Variovorax paradoxus: one gene and its partner. The protein of the gene in region 2 interacts with the protein of the main gene of each other region in a pairwise test. Links are inferred from orthologs where the notes say so. Each region holds a gene or a part of one and is shown on either strand. Other genes may lie near its edges.

Region 1 (11,206 bases), 1.3 Mb from region 2 along the record:
CGCAACGCTGACCTACACCTGCAACAACACCGGCAACAACGCCGAGTTCGCCAGGGTCTGCTTCAACATCGGCGATGGCGACGAAGGCTTGACCAACTTCAATCCGCGCATCATGAAGAGCGGTACGAACAGCTTGAAGTTCCAGCTCTACCAGGCAGCGAGCAGCACCATCTGGGGTTCGAACGGCAACGCAGCGGTGCCGAACCCCTTCGTCGTCACGCTGAACATTCCGGCCCGGTCGAGCAGGGGGGGAAGCGCCACCATGCGCGGGGAACTGCTTGCCTTGCAAAGCACAGTGCCTCCGGGCGCCTACCAGGACAACTTCGGCGGCATCCACACCTCGATCACGCTCTCGTCGAGCACAAATGCCACGCCGGCGACGTGCAACACCTCGATGGCGGACAACTTCGCGTTCCTGGTCACCGCAACCGTTTCCAAGAGCTGCCTGGTGACGGCCGATCCGCTGAACTTCGGCACCGTCAATGGCCTGCCGGGCCAAGCCGACCAGGACCAGACCAGCACGATCAGCGTTATCTGCACGACGCCTACCGCATACACGGTAGCTCTGACCCCGTCGAGCGGCTCGACGGCGGGTGTCGGGGCCATGGCGCCGACAGGCGGCGTACCCGGCAACACGGACACGGTGCCATACCGTCTCTATCGCAACACGGGCCGTACCAACGCCTGGGGCAGCATTGCGGCCAATACCGTTGCAGGCACAGGCAACGGCTTCGCACAAGTGCTCACCTTGTACGGCCGCGTTCTGGGTGCAAGCACCAACGTACGGCCCGACAGCTACCGCGACGTCGTGACGGTCAGCGTCACCTACTGAGCGGCGCCTGCGGGCGCTCCGGTCCGGAAAAAACCTGCTAGCCATTGGCAGGTTATGGGTAAAGAATGGCGCGCACGGCCTTCATTTTCCCGAGACTCTGCCGATAAACCTGGACAGGGCGTCAATGCGACGCCCTCCACCAGGTTGCGACGAGAGGAGGAGCTCCAATGTCCGGAAACATGTCCGCTGCAGGTGCAACTGCCCTGCGCCCGACGCGAGTGGCGCCGCCATTGGCCGCCGTCGGCATGCTGCTGCTGTTGCTGCCGCTGCCGCTGCGGCTCAGTTCGGCGGAGACGACGCATGGCATGAACAGTTCGACGGCCCGCTTCAGCGTGACGATGGTCGTCCTGCCGACCTTCAAGGTGCTCGAGGTCACGCCCGTCAAGGGTGGCCATGAATACCGCGTCTGGACCAACATGAAGTCGGTGGTCATCAAGGGCCGCGAGTACCGGTTCGACAAGATCGGCGAAACAAGGCTCATGGTGGCCGGGAACGAGGCCGATGGCCGCGACAGCCTCGCGTCCGCCTGGCAAGGCGTCGTCGGTGCGATGGCGGCGACTTCGGGCTCCGCTCCGTCGCAAGCCACCGCCCCGGCAGGGGACGGAAGCAATGCGATGCGGGTGACGGTGACCTACTGACCCCACTCCATAAAAAAAGCCTGCAGCGATGGACTGCAGGCTTTCGATCGGCAAATTCCGGCGAAACGATCTCAGAACGGAATATCGTCGTCCATGTCGTCGAAGCCCGACGACGACTTGGCCGGTGCCTGGCGCGGTGCCGCTGCCGGAGCGCGCGGTGCTGCGGCGGGCGCACGGGGGGCATAACCGCCGCCGCCGCCGCCACCGCCACCTTGCGAGTAGCCGCCACCGCCGCCGCCCTGCGAATAGCCGCCATCGTCCTCCGGGCCGCCCGACGGGCCGCCCTGGCCTTGGCGGCTGCCCAGCATCTGCATCTGGTCGGCGCGGATTTCGGTGGTGTATTTTTCGATGCCGTCCTTGTCGGTCCACTTGCGCGTGCGCAGGCTACCTTCGACATACACCTGCGAGCCCTTGCGCAGGTATTGGCCGGCAATTTCGGCCAGGCGGCCGTTGAAAACGATGCGGTGCCACTCGGTGGCTTCGCGCATTTCGCCGCTTTGCTTGTCTTTCCAGCGATCGGTGGTTGCCACGGTGACGTTCGCGACCTGGTCGCCGCTCGGGAAGGTACGCATTTCGGGGTCGCGCCCCAGGTTGCCGACGACGATGACTTTATTGACCGATGCCATATGCACTGCCCCTGATAAGTAGATGGAGGAGGAGGTTGAAAGGAACCCTCGATTGTGCCCCAGGCAGCCGCCGGCATCCCCGCCGGATGCCAGAATGAGCGTTCCGCATGAACAGAGAACCCGACTTCCTCGAGCACCTGCGCGCCGAATTGCGCGGTGGCCGCATCTGGCTCGACCGCGCCATCGTGCTCGGCTACGCCATTGCGGCCGGGCTCTTCGTGGTGGGCTTCACGGTTGCCAGCGACTGGGTCTTCGGCCAGTTCCATCGCTTCTACCAGGCCTGGCCCTGGGCGGTGCTGCTGACCACGCCGCTCATCACAGCGGCCATCGTGTGGTTCACGCTGCGGTTTTTCCCCGGTGCGGGCGGTTCGGGCATTCCGCAGATCAAGGCCGCGCTGCATCCGGCGCTGCCGGAGGAGCGGCGCTTCGTCTTCGCGTCGCTCCGGCTCACGGTCGCGAAAATCGGGCTTGGCGTTGCGGGCTTCGCGGCCGGACTGTCGATCGGGCGCGAAGGCCCGTCGGTGCAGGTTGCGGCGGGCGTGATGCAGCATGCGCGGCGCTGGCTGTCGCCCAACACCACCATCGATTCCCGCGCACTGCTAGTGGCGGGCGGCGCGGCCGGCATTGCGGCGGCCTTCAATGCGCCGCTGGCGGGCGTGGTGTTTGCCATCGAAGAACTGTCGGGCCGCCTGGAGGCGCGTTCCAGCGGCCTCATCATCACGGCCATTGTGCTGGCGGGCCTGGTGGCGGTGTCGGCTTTCGGCAATACCAGCTACTTCGGCGTGATCCGCGTGCCGCGGCTGGGCTGGGACGCGCTCGGGCCCGGGCTGCTGGTCGCGCTGCTGAGCGGCGCTGCGGGAGGTCTGTTCGCGCGGCTGCTGATTGCCTCGCTGACCGGCACGGCCGGGCGCCTCAATCGCTGGCGGGCGCGCTTTCCGGTGCGGTTCGCGGCCTGCGGCGGGCTGGCGGTGGCAGTCATTGGGCTGGTGACGGGCGGGGTCACCTTCGGTGCCGGGTCCGAAGCGGTCAAGCAGATGCTGCTGGGCCATGACGAACTGACGCCGCTCTACACCGCGCTCAAGTTCATTGCCACCTGGCTCACCGCCTGGTGCGGCGTGCCCGGCGGCATCTTCGCGCCTTCGCTTTCCATCGGCGCGGGCATCGGCGATGCGGTGGCCGGACTGGCGGGCAATGACCTCGGGCCCGCCCTCATCGCGATGGGCATGGCCGGCTTCCTGGCCGCCGTCACGCAGGCGCCGCTCACCGCCTTCATCATCGTGATGGAAATGGTCGACGGCCACTCGATGGTGCTGAGCCTCATGGCTTCGGCCATGCTGGCCAGCCTCGTCTCCCGCATGATCAGCCGGCCGCTCTACGAGACGCTGGCCGAGCACATGGTGGGCCGGGCCATCGGCAGCACCGCGCCGGTGCACCGGCCGGGGCCCGAAGCCCCCGCAGAAAAACCTTCTCAACCCGCCCCCTCGCCATGAAATGCAGGGCGGACTATCATGCTCGGTTGCCCTCGGACGATCGAACCCTTGAAATCCCCCGCCACTGACAACCCGGAACGCGACGCCTACCTGGGCGCCGTGCTCGCGCAGCAGCGCATCAGCATCCGCGGTGCGCGCACCCACAACCTGAAGAACGTCGACCTCGACATTCCGCGCAACAAGCTGGTGGTGATCACCGGCCTGTCGGGCTCGGGCAAGTCGAGCCTGGCGTTCGACACGCTGTATGCCGAAGGACAGCGGCGCTACGTGGAAAGCCTCTCGGCCTATGCGCGGCAGTTTCTGCAGCTCATGGACAAGCCCGACGTCGACGTGATCGAGGGCCTCTCGCCCGCCATCAGCATCGAGCAGAAGGCCACCAGCCACAACCCGCGCTCCACCGTGGGCACGGTGACCGAAATCCACGACTACCTGCGCCTGCTTTACGCCCGCGCCGGCACGCCCTACTGCCCCGAACACCACCTGCCGCTGCAGGCGCAAACGGTGTCGCAGATGGTCGACGCCACGCTCGCCATTGCCAATGAGCCGCGCCTGATGATCCTGGCGCCCGTCGCGCGCGAGAAGAAAGGCGAGTTTCTGGAACTCTTCGCCGAAATGCAAGCCGCGGGCTACGTGCGCTTTCGGGTCGACGGACAAACCTACGAATACAACGACCTGCCCAAGCTCAAGAAAACCGAGAAGCACGACATCGACGTGGTGATCGACCGGCTGCGCGCGCGCCCCGACATGCAGCAGCGCCTGGCCGAGAGCTTCGAAGCCGCGTTGCGGCTCGCCGAAGGCCGCGCCATTGCGCTGGAGCTGGGCACCGAGGGAGCGCCCGACAAGGAGCACCTGTTCAACGCCAAGTTCGCGTGCCCGATCTGCCACTACTCGCTCTCGGAACTGGAGCCGCGCCTCTTCTCGTTCAACTCGCCTGTGGGCGCCTGCCCGAGTTGCGACGGCCTCGGCCACCGCGAGGTGTTCGACCCGGCGCGCGTGGTGGCCTTTCCTTCGCTCTCGCTGGCCAGTGGCGCCATCAAGGGCTGGGACCGCCGCAACGGCTACTACTTCAGCATGATCGAGAGCGTTGCGAAGCACTACAAGTTCGACGTCGACGCGCCCTTCGAATCCTTGCCCGCTTCGGTGCAGCAGGTGCTGCTGCACGGCTCGGCAGCCGAGGAGATCAAGTTCAACTACACCATGGAGTCGGGCAACTTCGCGGGCAAGAAGCTCACGAAGAAGCACCCCTTCGAGGGAATCATCCCGAACATGACGCGGCGCTACCGCGAGACCGATTCGGTGATGGTGCGCGAAGACCTTGCGCGCTTTCGCAACCTGCAGCCGTGCCCCGACTGCGGCGGCTCGCGCCTCCGGCCCGAGGCGCGCAACGTGTTCCTGGTGGACGAGGCCAATCGCCCGGCCGATGGCGGCGAGCCGCCGCGCATGGCGATCTTCGAACTGAGCCATCTCACGCTGCGCGATTCGCTCGCCTGGTTCCAGAACCTGAAGCTGCGCGGCGCCAAGGCCGACATTGCCGACAAGGTGGTGCGCGAAATCGGCCTGCGCCTGAAGTTCCTGAACGACGTGGGCCTGAACTACCTGAGCCTGGACCGCAGCGCGGAAACCCTTTCGGGCGGCGAGGCGCAGCGCATTCGCCTGGCCTCGCAAATCGGCTCCGGCCTTACGGGCGTGATGTACGTGCTCGACGAGCCGAGCATCGGCCTTCACCAGCGCGACAACGACCGCCTCATCGGCACGCTGAAGCACCTGCGCGACATCGGCAACAGCGTGATCGTGGTCGAGCACGACGAGGACATGATCCATGCCGCCGACCACGTGATCGACATGGGCCCCGGCGCCGGCGTGCACGGTGGCCGCGTGATGGCGCAGGGCACCTACGCCGAGGTGTCGGCCAACCCCGATTCGCTCACTGGCCAATACCTGTCGGGCACGAAGAAGATCGAAGTGCCCAAGCACCGCACCGCCTGGCTGCCGGTCGTGAAGAAGCCGGCCTTCAACGAAGGCAAGAAGGCCTCGCGCTTTCCGCCGAGCCCCGCGGCCGAGCGGCGCGCCGCGCGCGAAGCGGCGCACCTTGCCTCGCAAACCGACCTGCAGGAGATCCGCGTGGTCGGCGCCACCGGCAACAACCTGAAGAACGTGAGCGTGGCTTTTCCGGTCGGCCTGCTCACCTGCGTCACGGGCGTTTCGGGCTCGGGCAAGTCGACGCTGGTGAACGACACGCTCTACACCGCCGTGGCGCGCACGCTCTACCGCGCGCACGAAGAGCCGGCCGCGCATGAATCGGTCGAGGGCATCGAGTATTTCGACAAGGTCATCAATGTCGACCAGAGCCCCATCGGCCGCACGCCGCGCAGCAACCCGGCCACCTACACGGGCCTGTTCACCCCCATCCGCGAGCTGATGGCCGAGACCAACACCGCGCGCGAACGCGGCTACGGCCCGGGGCGCTTCAGCTTCAACGTGGCGGGCGGCCGCTGCGAAGCTTGCCAGGGCGACGGCGTGGTGAAGGTCGAGATGCACTTTCTGCCTGACGTGTACGTGCCCTGCGAGGTGTGCCACGGCCAGCGCTACAACCGCGAGACGCTCGAGGTCCAGTACAAGGGCAAGAACATTGCGCAGATCCTCGAGATGACGGTCGAGGTGGCGCACGAATTTTTGAAGGCCGTGCCGACTATCGAGCGCAAGCTGCGCACGCTGCTCGACGTGGGCCTTTCGTACATCAAGCTCGGCCAGTCGGCCACCACGCTCTCGGGCGGCGAGGCGCAGCGCGTGAAGCTGGCGCTGGAGCTCAGCAAGCGCGACACCGGCCGCACGCTCTACATCCTCGACGAACCGACCACCGGGCTGCACTTTGCCGATATCGAGTTGCTGCTGAAGGTGCTGCACCAACTGCGCGACGCGGGCAACACCATCGTCGTGATCGAGCACAACCTGGACGTCATCAAGACAGCCGACTGGCTCATCGACATGGGGCCGGAGGGCGGCGCCGGCGGCGGCACGGTGGTGGGCGAAGGCACGCCGGAAGATATCGCCGCGAATGAGGCGAGCCACACGGGGCGCTACCTCAAGCGGCTGCTGTAGTAGCCGGCGCCGGCTTCCTGCACGAATGCGCAAGCCGCGCCACAATCGCGGCCCATGCCTTCCTTCACGCCGCGCCAGTTCGTCCTGCTCGTTCTCCTGACCCTTGCATGGGGCCTCAACTGGCCTGTGATGAAGCTCGGCGTGGCGGACTATCCGCCGCTCGCCTTCCGCGCTATTTCCATCTGGCTGGGCCTGCCGGTGCTGGGCCTCGCGCTGGTGTGGATGAAGGTGCCCTTTCGCGTGCCGCGAAGCGCGTGGCCCGAACTGGTGTGGCTGGGCGCCACCAACATGTTCGTCTGGCATGCCTCAATCATCCTTGCGGTGAAGGCGCTCTCTGGCGGGCGCGCGGCAATCCTGGGCTACACGATGCCGGTGTTCTCGGCGGTGATCGGCGCCGTGCTGTTCTCTGCCGTGCTCACGCGGCGCGCATGGATCGGCGTGGGTGCATGCGCGGTGGGCGTGGGGCTCTTGCTGTGGCACGAACTCACCGACCTTGCAGGACGGCCCGGCTACGTGGCGCTCGCACTGGCGGCTGCCGCAACATGGGCGTTGGGCACGCAGCTGCTGCGGCACACGCGCATCGGGCTTCCCACGCTCACGCTCTCGTTCTGGATGACCGCAATGACGGCTGTCGTGATGACGGTGCTCACGCTGCTCTTTGAGCGCGACCAATGGCGTTGGCCGGGCCAGGTGACCTGGGGTTCGATTCTCTACAACGCGGTGCTGATCTTCGGCTTTGCGCACGCAGCGTGGTTCTACCTGGCGCGCGGCCTTCCGCCGGTGGCATCGACGCTCAGCGTGATGTTCATCCCCGTGCTCGGTGTGTTCAGCGGCGCGGTGTGGCTCGGCGAGGTCGTGCACTGGCAGGACTGGGTCGCCGTCGCGCTGATGATGGTGGCGATCGCCTCGGTGCTCTGGCCCTCGCGCAGCGCCGCCGCCAAGGCCTGACGAAGACGGCTCAGGTCGTCGTCTGCACGTGCAGCCGGCTGGTCTTGCAGCGGTGCAGCGCGCGGTAGTGCTCCAGCGGCCGTCCGTTGGCACCGTAGGCAATCGAATCGATGCGCAGCAGCGGCTCGGGCTGCGGCAGGTCGAGCAGCTTGCAGGTTTCGGCATCGGGCAGCACGGCATCGATCCAGCGCTCGGCGCGCACCAGCCGCAGCCCGTATTGCCGGCGCAGCACGTCGTACAGCGAGCGGTCTTCCAGGCGTGCTCGGTGCAGCCCGGGTGCAAGATCCGCCGGCACCACGGTCTCGACCAGCAGGCGCAACTCGCCATCGACGCTGCGAAGGCGCTTGAGCGCGACGACTTGCGTATCGTCGGCCAGCCCCAGTGACGAGGCCTCTTGCGCGGTGGGCGCGCGCAGTTCCTGCGTGAGGATCTGCGTGCGCACCGAGCGGCCCTTGCGCTCCATCTCGTCGGAGAAGCCCAGCACGGTCGAAACAAAATCTTCGTCGCGCTCGCGTGCCGACACGAAGGCGCCGCGACCCTTGATCTTGTAGATGAGGTTGTTGCGCACCAGGTCGGCCAGTGCCTCGCGCACCACGATGCGCGAAATGCCGAACTGCTCGCCCAGCTCCGCTTCGGAGGGCAGCTTGGCGCCGATGGGCAGCACGCCTTGCAGGATCTGCAGGCGAATGGCGTCGCGAAACTGCGCCCACAGCGGCGATTCGGAGTTGCGGTCGAGCACGGTCGACATGTCGTTGGGACTGTTCACTTTTAGGCTTGGCCAAGCACTGGGTTGGCCATCAATGATGCATCGAAAGAAGGTTGTTCGCCTGCCGGCACGGCATGAAGGCGTACGTTGTGCCGCTCGCGCAGCGCCGTGGTGCAGGCGCACAGCTCGTTGTGGGCATGCACGGCGTCCCAGCCCAGCGCCTCGGCCGCAACGCCCGCGATCTCGGCCAGGGCTGCGTCGGTCACCAGGCCGCGAATGGCCAGCAGCGTGCGGCGAATCACGAGGTCGTCCAGGTGCACCACGCCGGTTTCAAGGCACAGGTACGACAGCTCGACGGCCGAATAATCCGGCGCATGCTCGAGCGGCACGTCACCCGACGCCGCAAGGCGCTGCGCAAGCGGCAGCGCCTTCGAGCCGTAGCGCGCCAGCAGGTTCAGCGCGCGCGTGCGGCCCATGCCGGAGGCCGCCATCATCTTCTCGATGAAGCGGTCGGCCGCCGCTGCATCGGCCGGCAGCTCCGCGCCACCGCCAATGGGCAGCAACTCGGTCGATGCGGTGCGCGAGCGGCCCAGCAGCTGCATCACTTCGTTGGTGGCTTCTTCGGCCAGCGAGCGAAAGGTGGTCCACTTGCCGCCGACCAGGCCGACGATCGCAATGTCGCGCGTCGCATTCGGCGGATCGACCACCACAGAATGGTCGCGCGAAATCTGGCCCGGCTTGTCCGCATCGGAGCGCGCAAGCGGCCGCACGCCAACGTAGGTGTAGACCACGTCGCCGCGGCCGAAGGCCATGTTGGGGAAAACCTCGCGCAGCACGTCGATCAGGTAGTCGACCTCCGCCGGTTCGGTGACGATCTGGTCCGGGTCTTCCACCGGGATGTCGGTGGAGCCCACCAGCACGCGGTCCAGGAACGGGTAGACGATGCACACGCGCCCGTCCACCGCCTCGAAGTAGGCCATGCGGCCATCGAGCGCGTCGCGCAGCGCCGGGTGGTCGAGCACCAGGTGCGAGCCCTTGGTGCCCATCACGCGCGGACCGCCGCCGCCGAGCACGGCCGCGCTGCGGTCGAGCCATGCGCCCGTGGCATTCACCACGGTGTCGGCCGTCACGCGCACCAGTGCGCCGGTGATCTCGTCGCGCAAGGTGAGGATGTTGCCCGCGCAGCCCATCACGCGGCAGTAGTTCGAGGCCGCGGAGCGCGGCTGGTCGCGGCAGGCATCGCCGATGAGCTCAAGGATGAGCCATTCGGGATGGCTGATCCACGCATCGAAGAAGGTGGCGGTCCAGCGGATGGCCGCGCGGAACAAACCACGGTCGGCCGAAGGCACGCGGCTGATGCGGTGCCCCGGCATCACGCGCTGGCGGCGCCCCAGCAGGTCATAGAGCCGCAGGCCCAGCGCCACCGCCAGCAGGCCGCGTGTGCGCTGCGGCGGCGTACGGCCGAAGAACTTGAGCGCGCTGCTCATCAGTCCGCCGAAGAAGTTGGCAAGCGGCACCACCGTCTTGAGCGGCCGCACCAGGTGCGGCGCATTGCGCAGCAGCAGGTTGCGCTCGCGCGTGGCTTCGGCCACCAGCGAGAAGCTGCCGCTCTCCAGGTAGCGCAGGCCGCCGTGGATCATGCGCGAGGGCGCGCTGCTGGCGCCTGCGCCAAAGTCGCCCTTGTCGACGATGAGGCAATCGACGCGCTGCAGCGACAGGTCGCGAAACACGCCGACGCCGTTGATGCCGGCGCCCACGATCACGGTGGAAAAATGGCGACCCGCCAGCGAGGCGGGACGCACGAAAGGAAGTTGCCAGGCGCTCATCTCGCACTTCCCGAGATGGGGGTGAATACAGGTGACATGCTGTCGATCAGTTCGTTGAAACCGGCGTTGAAATCCGCATGGGCGCTGGCGTCCCGTGCATCGGGTTCGACCACTTCGCAGGGCGCGAGCAATGGGCTGCCCTGGGCCGCGTCGTCGAGGCCTTGCGACATGGCCGCATAGATTGCGGCGCCGCGCGCACCGGTCTCGTCGTCGGCGCAGCGCTCGACCGGGCGCCCAAGAAAAGCGGCGAGCAGGCGCACGAGGCGTGCATCGCTCGCGCCGCCGCCGAGCACCGTCATCTGGCTCACCGCGAGGCCGCCTGCGGCCAGGCGCGCCGTATGCCGCGCGTGCAACGCCGCCACGGAATCGACCACGGCACGTGCCATGTCCGAGCGCGTGTGATGGCTCTTGAGGCCCACGAAGCCGGCGGTCACGCCACCGCCTCCGTTGACGAAGGGCAGAAAGCGCAGGCCGCCAGCGCCCAGCGGCACCGTCATGGCCAGGTCGACCACCGCGCGTGCATCGGGCAGTGCGAGCACGCCGGCCAGCCAGGCGATGTTGGCCATCGACGACGGGCTGTTCTCCATGTAGAGCCGCTGGTTGCTACGGCCGAAGTTCACGACGGCTGCGACGGCGGGCTTGGGCGCCATCACCGGCCCGATGACCGCGTTCACGCACCAGGTGCCGAACACCGACACCGCGCGGCCGCGCTCTTCTGCGCCAATCGCCGTCATCGAGGCGAGCAGGTCGATGGCGCCCATGGCCACCGGAATGCCCGCGGGCAATCCGCACAGCGCGGCCTCGGAGGGCAAGAGCTTTCCGATCACGCTGCCGCTGGGCACGATGGGACCGAAGGCACGCGGACTCAGGTCCGCAAGGCCCGAGGCATCAAAGGCCGCCTGCGACCAGGTGCCGGTGGCGAGCGACACCAGGCCGGCGGTGCTCGCATCGCTCGCGTCGGTGGCAATTTCGCCGGTCAGCAGAAAGCCGAGGTAGTCCTTGGCGAACAGCAGGCGGCGCAGTTCGCCGCGCTGCACCGCG
Region 2 (10,484 bases):
GGTCGACCAGGCCGTTTTCCTCGACGTCGAGGTAGGTCACTTCAAAGCCCTGGCGCTCGAGTTCGCGCATGGTGTCGAGCACGGCCTTGTGCTCGGTCTTCAGGGTGATCAGGTGCTTGCCCTTGCCCTTGTAGAAGTGGGCTGCACCCTTGAGCGCAAGGTTGATCGACTCCGTAGCGCCCGACGTCCAGACGATTTCACGCGGGTCGGCGTTGATCAGCTCGGCCACTTGGCCACGCGCCTTTTCCACTGCCTCTTCGGCTTCCCAGCCCCAGGCATGGCTGCGCGATGCCGGGTTGCCGAAATGCTCGCGCAACCAGGGAATCATGGCGTCGACCACGCGCGGGTCGCACGGCGTGGTGGCGCCGTAGTCGAGATAGATCGGGAAATGAGGAGTTACGTCCATGGCTGGCTCGGGCTGGCGTGGGGGTTGTTTTCTTTGATCTGCGCTTCCGGTGGCAACGCCCGCGGGCGCTCCACCACTCAGGACATCAGGACTTCGCGAACACGTTGCCGAGGGCAAAGACCGAATTCGGCGCGTTCACGCGAATCGGCTTGACCACCGGCTGCGCGGAAATGGCGCGCTTGACGACCGGCTTGTTCTCGATCTGAACGCCCTTGGCGATCTGGTCGTCGACCAGCTTTTGCAGCGTGACCGAATCGAGGAACTCGACCATGCGCTGGTTCAGCGATGCCCAGAGCTCGTGCGTCATGCAGCGGCCGGCTTCGCCGAGGCAGTTTTCCTTGCCGCCGCACTGCGTGGCATCGATCGGCTCATCGACGGAAACAATGATGTCTGCGACGGTGATATCCGCAGCCTTGCGGCCGAGGCTGTAGCCGCCGCCGGGGCCGCGGGTCGACTCGACCAGCTCGTGACGGCGCAGTTTGCCGAACAGCTGCTCGAGATACGACAACGAAATCTGCTGCCGCTGGCTGATCGCAGCCAGCGTGACCGGACCGGTGTTCTGACGCAGCGCCAGATCGATCATTGCTGTGACCGCAAAACGGCCTTTGGTAGTGAGACGCATCGCAAGCTCCTTCAAGTGCTTACCGTTGAAATGACACCGTGGCCCGGGGCCGCGGTGACTTCGTCTCCGCCCTGCCCGACCCCTCAAGCTGGTGAACCCAGCCGATGGGATCGGTTCTTCATCGCGAAGTTCTTTTTTTTGTTGTTGAGTATTTCGGTCAAGTATAACAGAAGGCCCTGAGGTTTGCTCGGGTAAACCCCAGCGGCGGCCGCTTGAAGAAACCGGAACCCCGTCCTAGGACGGCAACACGGCGATGTTGTCCCCGCCCGAAGCGCCAAAAGCCTGCTCCCGCAGCAGCGCCAGCTGGTCGCGCACCCGGGCCGCCTTCTCGAATTCCAGGTTGCGGGCGTGCTCGAGCATGAGCTTTTCGAGCCGCTTGATTTCCCGGGCGATGTCCTTTTCGCTCATGTCCTCGACCTTGGCGCGTTCCAGGTCGAGCTTGGCCATTTCCTTGCCGGTTTTCTCGCTGTAGACGCCGTCGATCAGGTCCCGCACCTGCTTGACGATGCTGCGCGGCGTGATGCCGTTGGCCTCGTTGTAGGCAATCTGCCGGGCGCGGCGGCGTTCGGTCTCGTCGATCGCCTTTTTCATCGAGTCGGTCATCCGGTCGGCATACAGGATGGCCTTGCCGTTCAGGTTTCGGGCCGCGCGGCCGATGGTCTGGATGAGCGAACGCTCGGCGCGCAGAAAACCTTCCTTGTCGGCATCCAGGATGGCGACGAGCGACACCTCCGGAATGTCCAGGCCTTCCCGCAGCAGGTTGATGCCCACCAGCACGTCGAAAGTGCCCAGCCGCAGGTCGCGCAATATTTCGACCCGCTCCACAGTATCGACGTCGCTGTGGAGATAGCGCACCTTCACGCCGTTGTCGCCCAGGTAGTCGGTCAGCTGCTCGGCCATGCGCTTGGTCAGCGTGGTGATGAGCACGCGCTCGTTCTTTTCCACCCGGATGCGGATCTCGCTCAGCACGTCGTCCACTTGGTGCGTGGCGGGGCGCACCTCCACTTCGGGGTCGATCAGGCCGGTCGGCCGAACCAACTGCTCGACCACGTTGCCGGCATGGTCCTTTTCGTACTGCGCCGGAGTGGCCGAAACGAAGATGCACTGGCGCATGCGCGTTTCGAACTCCTCCAGCTTGAGCGGCCGGTTGTCCAAGGCGCTTGGCAAGCGGAAGCCGTATTCGACCAGCGTGGTCTTGCGCGCCCGGTCGCCGTTGTACATGGCACTGAGCTGGCCGACCATCTGGTGGCTCTCGTCCAGGAACATCAAGGCGTCTTTCGGCAGGTAGTCGGTCAGCGTGGCCGGCGGCTGGCCCGGCGCCGCGCCCGAAAGGTGGCGCGTGTAGTTCTCGATGCCCTTGCAGTGGCCGATTTCGGCCAGCATTTCCAGGTCGAAGCGGGTGCGCTGCTCCAGCCGCTGCGCCTCCACCAGCTTGCCCTGGCTGACGAACTCCTTGAGCCGCTCGGCCAGTTCGATCTTGATGGTTTCCACCGCGCCCAGCACCTTGTCGCGCGGGGTCACATAGTGGCTCGACGGATACACCGTAAAGCGCGGAATCTTCTGCCGGATGCGCCCGGTAAGCGGATCGAAGAGCTGCAGCGACTCGATCTCGTCGTCGAACAGCTCGATGCGGATCGCCAGCTCGCTGTGCTCGGCCGGAAACACGTCGATCGTGTCGCCGCGCACGCGGAAGGTGCCGCGCGAAAAGTCCTGCTCGTTGCGGGTGTACTGCATGCGGATCAGCCGCCCGATCACGTCGCGCTGGCCGATCTTGTCGCCCACCCGCATGATGAAACGCATCTGCGTGTAGTCCTCGGGCGTGCCGATGCCGTAAATGGCGCTCACCGTGGCCACGATGACCGTGTCGCGCCGCTCCAGCACGCTCTTGGTGGCTGAAAGCCGCATCTGCTCGATGTGCTCGTTGATCGACGAGTCCTTCTCGATGAACAGGTCGCGCTGGGGCACGTAGGCCTCGGGCTGGTAGTAGTCGTAATAGCTCACGAAGTACTCGACTGCGTTCTTGGGAAAGAACTCGCGAAACTCGCTGTAGAGCTGCGCCGCCAGCGTCTTGTTGGGCGCAAAAACGATGGCCGGGCGGCCCAGGCGCGCAATCACGTTGGCCATGGTAAAGGTCTTGCCCGAGCCCGTCACGCCCAGCAGCGTCTGGAACACCTCGCCGTCGAGCACGCCCTCCACCAGCCCGTCGATGGCCTTCGGCTGGTCTCCGGCCGGCGGATAGGGCTGGAAAAGCTCGAATGGCGAACCGGGATACTTGATGAATTCGCCCTGCTTGGCCGGACCGATCGGGTCCAGTTTCTTCAGGTCTGCTATGGCTTCGTTGTTCTCTGGCATGGCTGTTCCCGACAGGTGGCGATGGCGCCGGTAAAATTCAAGGCAACCGGAAAGCGTAGCGCAAGTCCGGTTGCCAGCGAAGCTTTCATCCCAAAGGACCTTTCCATGTCTATGTTCACCGCGGTCGAAATGGCACCGCGCGACCCGATCCTCGGCCTCAACGAGCAATTTGCAGCCGATACCAACCCCAACAAGGTCAACCTCGGCGTCGGCGTCTATTACGACGACAACGGCAAGCTGCCCCTGCTCCAGTGCGTGCAGGCCGCCGAACAGAACATGATGAAAGCCCCCACGGCGCGCGGCTACCTGCCGATCGACGGCATCGTGGCATACGACAACGCCGTCAAGGGCCTGGTCTTCGGCGCCGACAGCGAACCCGTGCAGTCCGGCCGCGTGGCCACGGTGCAGGGCATCGGCGGCACGGGCGGCCTGAAGGTCGGCGCCGACTTTCTCAAGAAGCTCAACCCCAATGCCAAGGTGCTGATCAGCGACCCGAGCTGGGGTCGGCGCCGACTTTCTCAAGAAGCTCAACCCCAATGCCAAGGTGCTGATCAGCGACCCGAGCTGGGAAAACCACCGCGCGCTGTTCACCAACGCGGGCTTCGTGGTCGAAAGCTACCCCTACTACGACGCGGCCAAGCGCGGCGTCAACTTCGACGGCATGTTGGCTGCCCTGAGTGCAGCGCCCGCCGGTACCGTGGTCGTGCTGCACGCCTGCTGCCACAACCCGACCGGCTACGACATCACGCCAGAGCAGTGGGACCAGGTGGTCGCGGCCGTCAAGGCCAAGGGCCTCGTGCCCTTCCTCGACATGGCCTACCAGGGCTTCGGCTACGGCCTGAAGGAAGACGGCGCCGCTGTCGCCAAGTTCGTCGACGCCGGCCTGACCTTCTTCGTCTCGACCTCGTTCTCCAAGAGCTTCAGCCTGTACGGCGAGCGCGTGGGCGCCCTCTCGGTGCTCTGCGAAAACAAGGAAGAAGCCGGCCGCGTGCTCTCGCAGCTCAAGATCGCCATTCGCACCAACTACAGCAACCCGCCGATCCACGGCGGCGCCGTGGTGGCAGCCGTGCTCGGCAACCCCGAACTGCGCGCCCTGTGGGAAAAGGAACTCGGCGAAATGCGCGTGCGCATCAAGGCCATGCGCCAGAAGCTGGTCGATGGCCTCAAGGCTGCCGGCGTGAAGGAAGACATGAGCTTCATCACCAAGCAGATCGGCATGTTCAGCTACTCGGGCCTCAGCAAGGACCAGATGGTGCGCCTGCGCAGCGAGTTCGGCGTGTACGGCACCGACACCGGCCGCATGTGCGTGGCCGCGCTCAACAGCAAGAACATCGACTACGTCTGCGCGTCGATTGCCAAAGTCATCTAGGTGACAGCAAAGTGTGAGGGAATTCGTTTTCGGACGATTCCTTCACGCTCCTACGACGGGAAGACCCTCGCGCTGTGGCCGATGTAGGGTTTGGCCTCCTGCATCGCCGCAATTGCGCTGATATATTGCACTGCAACATTTCACTACAACACCAGCGATGCTTTATCAACTCTACGAAGCCCAGCGTTCCTTGATGGAACCGTTTTCGGACTTCGCGCAAGCGGCCTCCAAGCTCTATGGCCAAGGCGCGGTGTGGGGCCAGTTGCCCATGGCACAGCGCATGGCCGCAGGCTACGACCTGCTCTATCGCCTGGGCAAGGACTACGAAAAGCCTGAGTTCAACATCAAGTCGGTGAAGGTCGACGGCGACGACGTCGTGATCCAGGAAGTCGTCGAGCTCGACAAGCCTTTCTGCGAGTTGCGCCGCTTCAAGCGCTTTACCGACGAGCCGCACACTCTCAAGACACTCAAGAGCCAGCCCGTGGTGCTGATCGTGGCGCCGCTCTCGGGCCACTACGCCACGCTGCTGCGCGACACCGTGCGCACCATGCTGCAAGACCACAAGGTCTACATCACCGACTGGAAGAACGCGCGCCTCGTGCCGCTGTCGCAGGGCGAGTTCCACCTGGACGACTACATCAACTACGTGCAGGAGTTCATCCGCCGGCTGCAGGCCGAATACGGCAACTGCCACGTGGTGAGCGTGTGCCAGCCGACCGTGCCAGTGCTGGCGGCCGTGTCGCTCATGGCAAGCCGCGGCGAGCCGCTGCCGCTCACCATGACCATGATGGGCGGCCCCATCGACGCCCGCAAGTCGCCCACCGCGGTGAACAACCTTGCAATGAACAAGAGCTACGAGTGGTTCGAGAACAACGTGATCTACCGGGTGCCGCAAGGCTTTCCGGGTGAAGGCCGCCGCGTGTATCCGGGCTTCCTGCAGCACACGGGTTTCGTGGCGATGAACCCCGACCGGCATGCCAGCAGCCACTACGACTACTTCAAGGACCTGATCAAGGGCGATGACGCGAGCGCCGAGGCCCACCGCAAGTTCTACGACGAGTACAACGCGGTGCTCGACATGGACGCCGATTACTACCTGGACACCATTCGCACCGTGTTCCAGCAGTTCGAGCTCGTGAACGGCACCTGGGACGTGAAGAACCCCAAGGGCCAGATCGAGCGCGTGCGCCCGCAAGACATTCATTCCACCGCCCTGCTCACCGTCGAGGGTGAGCTCGACGACATTTCGGGCTCGGGCCAGACCGAGGCCGCGCACAGCCTGTGCACCGGCATCGACGACGCGCAGCGCGAGCACTACGAAGTCAAGGGCGCGGGCCACTATGGCATCTTCAGCGGCCGCCGCTGGCGCGAACTGGTCTATCCCAAGGTGCAGAAATTCATCGCCGCCCACGACCAGCCCCAGCGGCGCGCCGGCGCACGCGAGGCCCTGCCGGCCGAAGACCGCATCAAGCCCGGGCGAAAGACGGTTGCCGTGGCCGCCAAGAAGAATGTCGCAGCCAAGAAAGCGGTGGCCGTTGCAGCCGTGAAGAAGCCCGCGGCACGCAGGAAGTGAACGGGCTGGCCGCGCGCATTCACAACGCACTGCCGCAAACGCAGTGCACGCGTTGCGGCTACCCCGATTGCGCGGGCTATGCGCAGGCCGTGGCCGACGGAGAAGCCGGCATCAACCAGTGCCCGCCCGGCGGCGCGGAAGGCATTGCCAGGCTCGCGCAGCTCACGGGCCGCGAACAGGTGCCGCTCGATCCCCGGTTCGGCACCGAAGGCCCACGCGCCATGGCGGTGATCGACGAGGCCTGGTGCATCGGCTGCACGCTCTGCCTCGATGCCTGCCCCACCGATGCCATCGTGGGCATCAACAAGCGCATGCACACGGTCATCGAAGCGCACTGCACGGGCTGCGAGCTCTGCATTCCGGTCTGCCCCGTCGATTGCATCTCGCTCGAGGTTGAAACGCCGGGCCGTACAGGCTGGGCCGCATGGTCGCAAGCGCAGGCAGAGGCGGCATTGAAGCGCTACCAGCTGCATGGCGAGCATCGCCGCATCGCCAAGCGAATCGAAGAACCTGAACCCGCCGCCGCTGAGCCGCAAGCCGCCGACACGCGCAAGCGCTCCATCGTCGAAGCAGCCCTGGCGCGAGCCCGCGCCGCCCAGCAACGCCCACCCACCGCCAAGCCATGACACCCGACACCCTGCTCATCTATGTGGTTGCCTCGCTCGCACTGGCCGTGATTCCCGGCCCCACGATGCTGCTGGCGCTGTCCAACGGCATCGATGGCGGCATGCGCCGCGCGAGCTGGGGCATTGCGGGTGCATCGCTCGGCAGCGTCACGCTCATTACGGTGGTCGCGCTCGGGCTCGGCTCGCTGCTGGCCGCATCGGAACTGCTCTTCAACGCGATTCGCGTGGCGGGCGTCGCCTACCTGGTGTGGCTCGGCATCAAGCTGTGGCGCAGCGACGCCACCGACCTGGGCGAGGCGCTGGCCAAGTCCGCCATCGAGGTTCGTCCGCACGGACGCATTGCGCTTGTGCGCAGCCTGCTGGTTGCGCTTTCGAATCCCAAGACCGTGTTGTTCTTCGCGGCCTTTCTGCCGCAGTTCATCGACATCACCAAGCCGCAAGGCACGCAGTACCTGCTGCTGGGTTCGATCTTCGTCGCGCTCGACACCTGCGTGATGCTGGCCTACGCGGCCGCCGGCACGCAGGCCGTGCGCTGGCTCTCGCGGCGCGGCCTCAAGGTGCTGAACCGCAGCTGCGCGGCCGGCATGTGGCTGCTGGCGGCCACGCTGGCCTTCTGGCGCCGTCCGGGCACCTGAACGACGTGCGCGCTCAGGCCTTCTCCTTCTGGGCGCGCTTGAAGAGCAGCAGCAACACGCCGGCCAGGATGACGGCCACCGCATACCACTCGAAGCGCGTCACGGTCTCGTTGGCAACCCACACGCCCAGCAGCATTGCGATCACGGGGTTGACGAAGGTGTAGCTCGAAGCGAGCGCCGCCGGGGCCCTGGCAAGCAGCACCATGTAGGCGTTGAACGCGATCAGCGAACCGAAGACCACGAGGTAAAGCCAGGCTGCCACGGCCTCTGGCTGCGGCGGCCACACGAACCGCTCGCCGGAGATTGCCGAAAGCACCAGCAGCACCACGCCGCCGCAGATCATCTCGCTGGCAAAACCCATGGCCCCGGGGGCAAGCGGCAGGCTGCGCTGGCTCAGCACGCTGCCCAGCGACCAGCAGATGCATGCGATGGAAATTGCCACCAGCCCTGCGGGCGACGACTGGAAGCCGCTTCCCTGCGTCAGCATCAGCACGCCGACGAGCCCGAGCGCGATGCCCGCTGCTTCGAGCCGCGTCGGCTTCACGCCCCAGATCAGGTTCAGCAATGCAATCAAAAGCGGCACCACCGCAATGAACGCCACCACCAGCCCGGAGCCGATCGACACTTCGGCATGGGCCGTACCACCCATGCCGCCGCCCAGCATCAGCGAGCCCACCACCAGCGCGTTGCGCCATTGCAGGCCCGACGGCCATGCGGCGCCGCGCCAGCGCATCCATGCAGCCAGCAGCACGCCCGCAAACAAGAAGCGAGAGCCCATCTGGAGAAAAGGCGCGAAGCTGACCAGCGCGTACTTGATTGCGAGATAGGTCGAGCCCCACACCACCCACGTGGCGGCGAGGCAAAGCCAGAGGAGCAGCGGCATCGAACTACGTACAGGCGACCTGGAAGCGGCTTGGGCGGGAGATGCGAGGGTAGGCATGCGAGATCTGTATTGTTGGTATTGGAACGCCATCCATGGTATGAAGGCAAACTCATTGCAGCCATGCACAACTCATGGTTCTCACCGTTTTGCACCGTCGATTTAAAGGAGTTGCATGGACTTCGCCTTCAACCCCACGCTGGACGCTCACGACACCCGCATCCTGGCCGAGTTGCAGGGCGACGCGCGGCTCACCATGGCCGAGCTCGGCCGCCGCGTGCACCTGAGCCAGCCGGCCGTGACCGAGCGCGTGAAAAAGCTCGAAGCCGCGGGCGTGATCAGCGGCTATCGCGCCACGGTCAATCTCGGCAAGCTGGGCTATGGCATCCGCGCGGTCATCCGCGTGGGCCGGGCCGACTACGCGCGCGTGGTCGAGCTGGTGCAGCAGACGCCGGAGTGCGTCAACGCCTACAACGTGACCGGAGACGACAGCTGGATCCTGGAAATTGCGGTCATCGACGTGAGCCACCTCGATGCGGTGGTCACCAAGTTCTGCATCCTCACCGAGACGGCCACCTCGATCATCTTGAACCCGGCACGCGAGCACCAGCCGATGCTGCCGCCTCAGCGCTCCGATGTGAAGCCGCCGATCAAGAAGGTGCTCAACGCGTAGCGGCCAGCGCGTTGAACGCAGTCACCACCTCGGGCGGCGCCTGCACCATTTCTATCAGCACGCCCTCGCCCGCAATCGGAAACTCGTCGTTCGCCTTCGGATGCAGAAAGCAGATGTCGAAGCCAGCCGCGCCCTGGCGAATGCCTCCGGGCGCAAAGCGCACACCCTGCGCGGTGAGCCATTCGACAGCCTTGGGAAGGTCGTCGATCCAGAGGCCCACATGGTTGAGCGGCGTGGTGTGAACCGCCGGCTTCTTCTCGGGGTCGAGCGGCTGCATCAGGTCGACCTCGACCTTGAACGGCCCGCTGCCCATCGAGCAGATATCTTCGTCGACGTTCTCGCGCTCGCTCTTGAAGGTGCCGGTGACCTCGAGCCCCAGCATGTCGACCCACAGCTTCTGCAGCCGCATCTTGTCGGGCCCGCCGATGGCGATCTGCTGGATGCCCAGCACCTTGAAGGGACGCGCGGAGGCCGTGGCCGTCATGCGCAGACCTCTACCTTTTCAGTGGTCGTGGTGCGGCGCGACTGCAGGCCCAGCTTGCGCAGCAGCTGCACGTCGGCCTCCACGTCGGGGTTGCCGGTGACCAGCAGCTTGTCGCCATAGAAGATGGAGTTGGCGCCGGCCATGAAGCACAAGGCCTGCACCGCATCGCCCATCTGCTGGCGCCCGGCTGAAAGGCGCACGCGCGCCGTCGGCATCGTGATGCGCGCGACCGCGATCATGCGCACGAAGTCGAAGGGGTCGACCGGCTCCGAATCGGCCAGCGGCGTGCCCGGCACGCGCACCAGGCTGTTGATCGGCACCGACTCAGGGTACGGATTCAGGTTGGCCAACTGCGCGATCAACCCGGCCCGGTGCACCGGCTGCTCGCCCATGCCGACGATGCCGCCGCAGCACACGCTGATGCCGGCGCTGCGCACATGGGCCAGCGTGTCGAGCCGGTCCTGGTAGGTGCGCGTGTCGACGATGTCGGTGTAGTACTCAGGCGCGGTGTCGAGGTTGTGGTTGTAGTAGTCGAGGCCCGCGGCCTTGAGCTGGTGCGCATGATGCGGCTCCAGCATGCCGAGCGTGGCGCAGGTCTGCATGCCCAGGCTCTTCACCGCTTCGACCAGCACCGCCACCTTCTCCACGTCGCGGTCCTTCGGCGCGCGCCATGCGGCGCCCATGCAGAACCGCGTGGCACCGGCGTCCTTGGCCGCCTGTGCGGCGCGCACCACCTCGTCGACTTCCATGAGCTTCTGCGCCTTCACGCCGGTGTCGAACTCGGCCGACTGCGGACAGTAGCCGCAGTTTTCCGGACAGCCGCCGGTCTTGACCGAAAGCAGCGTCGCAAGCTCGATGTCGCCT

The links.
Region 1: the proteins of uvrB (region 2) and uvrA interact in binary tests that used the Escherichia coli proteins (3 or more experiments, as listed by UniProt). The link is inferred for Variovorax paradoxus from one-to-one orthologs.

What each region holds. Positions count from the first base shown.
Region 1 is NZ_CP123990.1:3,061,586-3,072,791, reverse strand. What follows is about bases 3,213-6,885. They hold uvrA (excinuclease ABC subunit UvrA), read left to right. Parts: upstream 3,213-3,604; coding sequence 3,605-6,685; downstream 6,686-6,885. Other genes in these bases: QHG62_RS14930 (DMT family transporter), read left to right, coding at 6,740-6,885; QHG62_RS14940 (chloride channel protein), read left to right, coding at 3,213-3,586. Also shown: QHG62_RS14955 (Csu type fimbrial protein), read left to right, coding at 1-832; QHG62_RS14950 (hypothetical protein), read left to right, coding at 1,000-1,470; ssb (single-stranded DNA-binding protein), read right to left, coding at 1,542-2,096; more of QHG62_RS14940, read left to right, coding at 2,204-3,212; more of QHG62_RS14930, read left to right, coding at 6,886-7,633; QHG62_RS14925 (GntR family transcriptional regulator), read right to left, coding at 7,644-8,381; QHG62_RS14920 (glycerol-3-phosphate dehydrogenase/oxidase), read right to left, coding at 8,402-10,165; QHG62_RS14915 (FGGY family carbohydrate kinase), read right to left, coding at 10,162-11,206. UniProt on the Escherichia coli protein: The UvrABC repair system catalyzes the recognition and processing of DNA lesions. UvrA is an ATPase and a DNA-binding protein. A damage recognition complex composed of 2 UvrA and 2 UvrB subunits scans DNA for abnormalities.
Region 2 is NZ_CP123990.1:1,755,724-1,766,207, reverse strand. Bases 822-3,772 are described here. They hold uvrB (excinuclease ABC subunit UvrB), read right to left. Parts: upstream 3,381-3,772; coding sequence 1,263-3,380; downstream 822-1,262. Other genes in these bases: iscR (Fe-S cluster assembly transcriptional regulator IscR), read right to left, coding at 822-1,028. Outside these bases: QHG62_RS08685 (IscS subfamily cysteine desulfurase), read right to left, coding at 1-406; more of iscR, read right to left, coding at 492-821; QHG62_RS08665 (polyhydroxyalkanoate depolymerase), read left to right, coding at 4,907-6,322; QHG62_RS08660 (RnfABCDGE type electron transport complex subunit B), read left to right, coding at 6,319-6,948; QHG62_RS08655 (LysE family translocator), read left to right, coding at 6,945-7,583; drug/metabolite exporter YedA, read right to left, coding at 7,597-8,523; QHG62_RS08645 (Lrp/AsnC family transcriptional regulator), read left to right, coding at 8,639-9,136; QHG62_RS08640 (VOC family protein), read right to left, coding at 9,126-9,620; biotin synthase BioB, read right to left, coding at 9,617-10,484. UniProt on the Escherichia coli protein: The UvrABC repair system catalyzes the recognition and processing of DNA lesions. A damage recognition complex composed of 2 UvrA and 2 UvrB subunits scans DNA for abnormalities.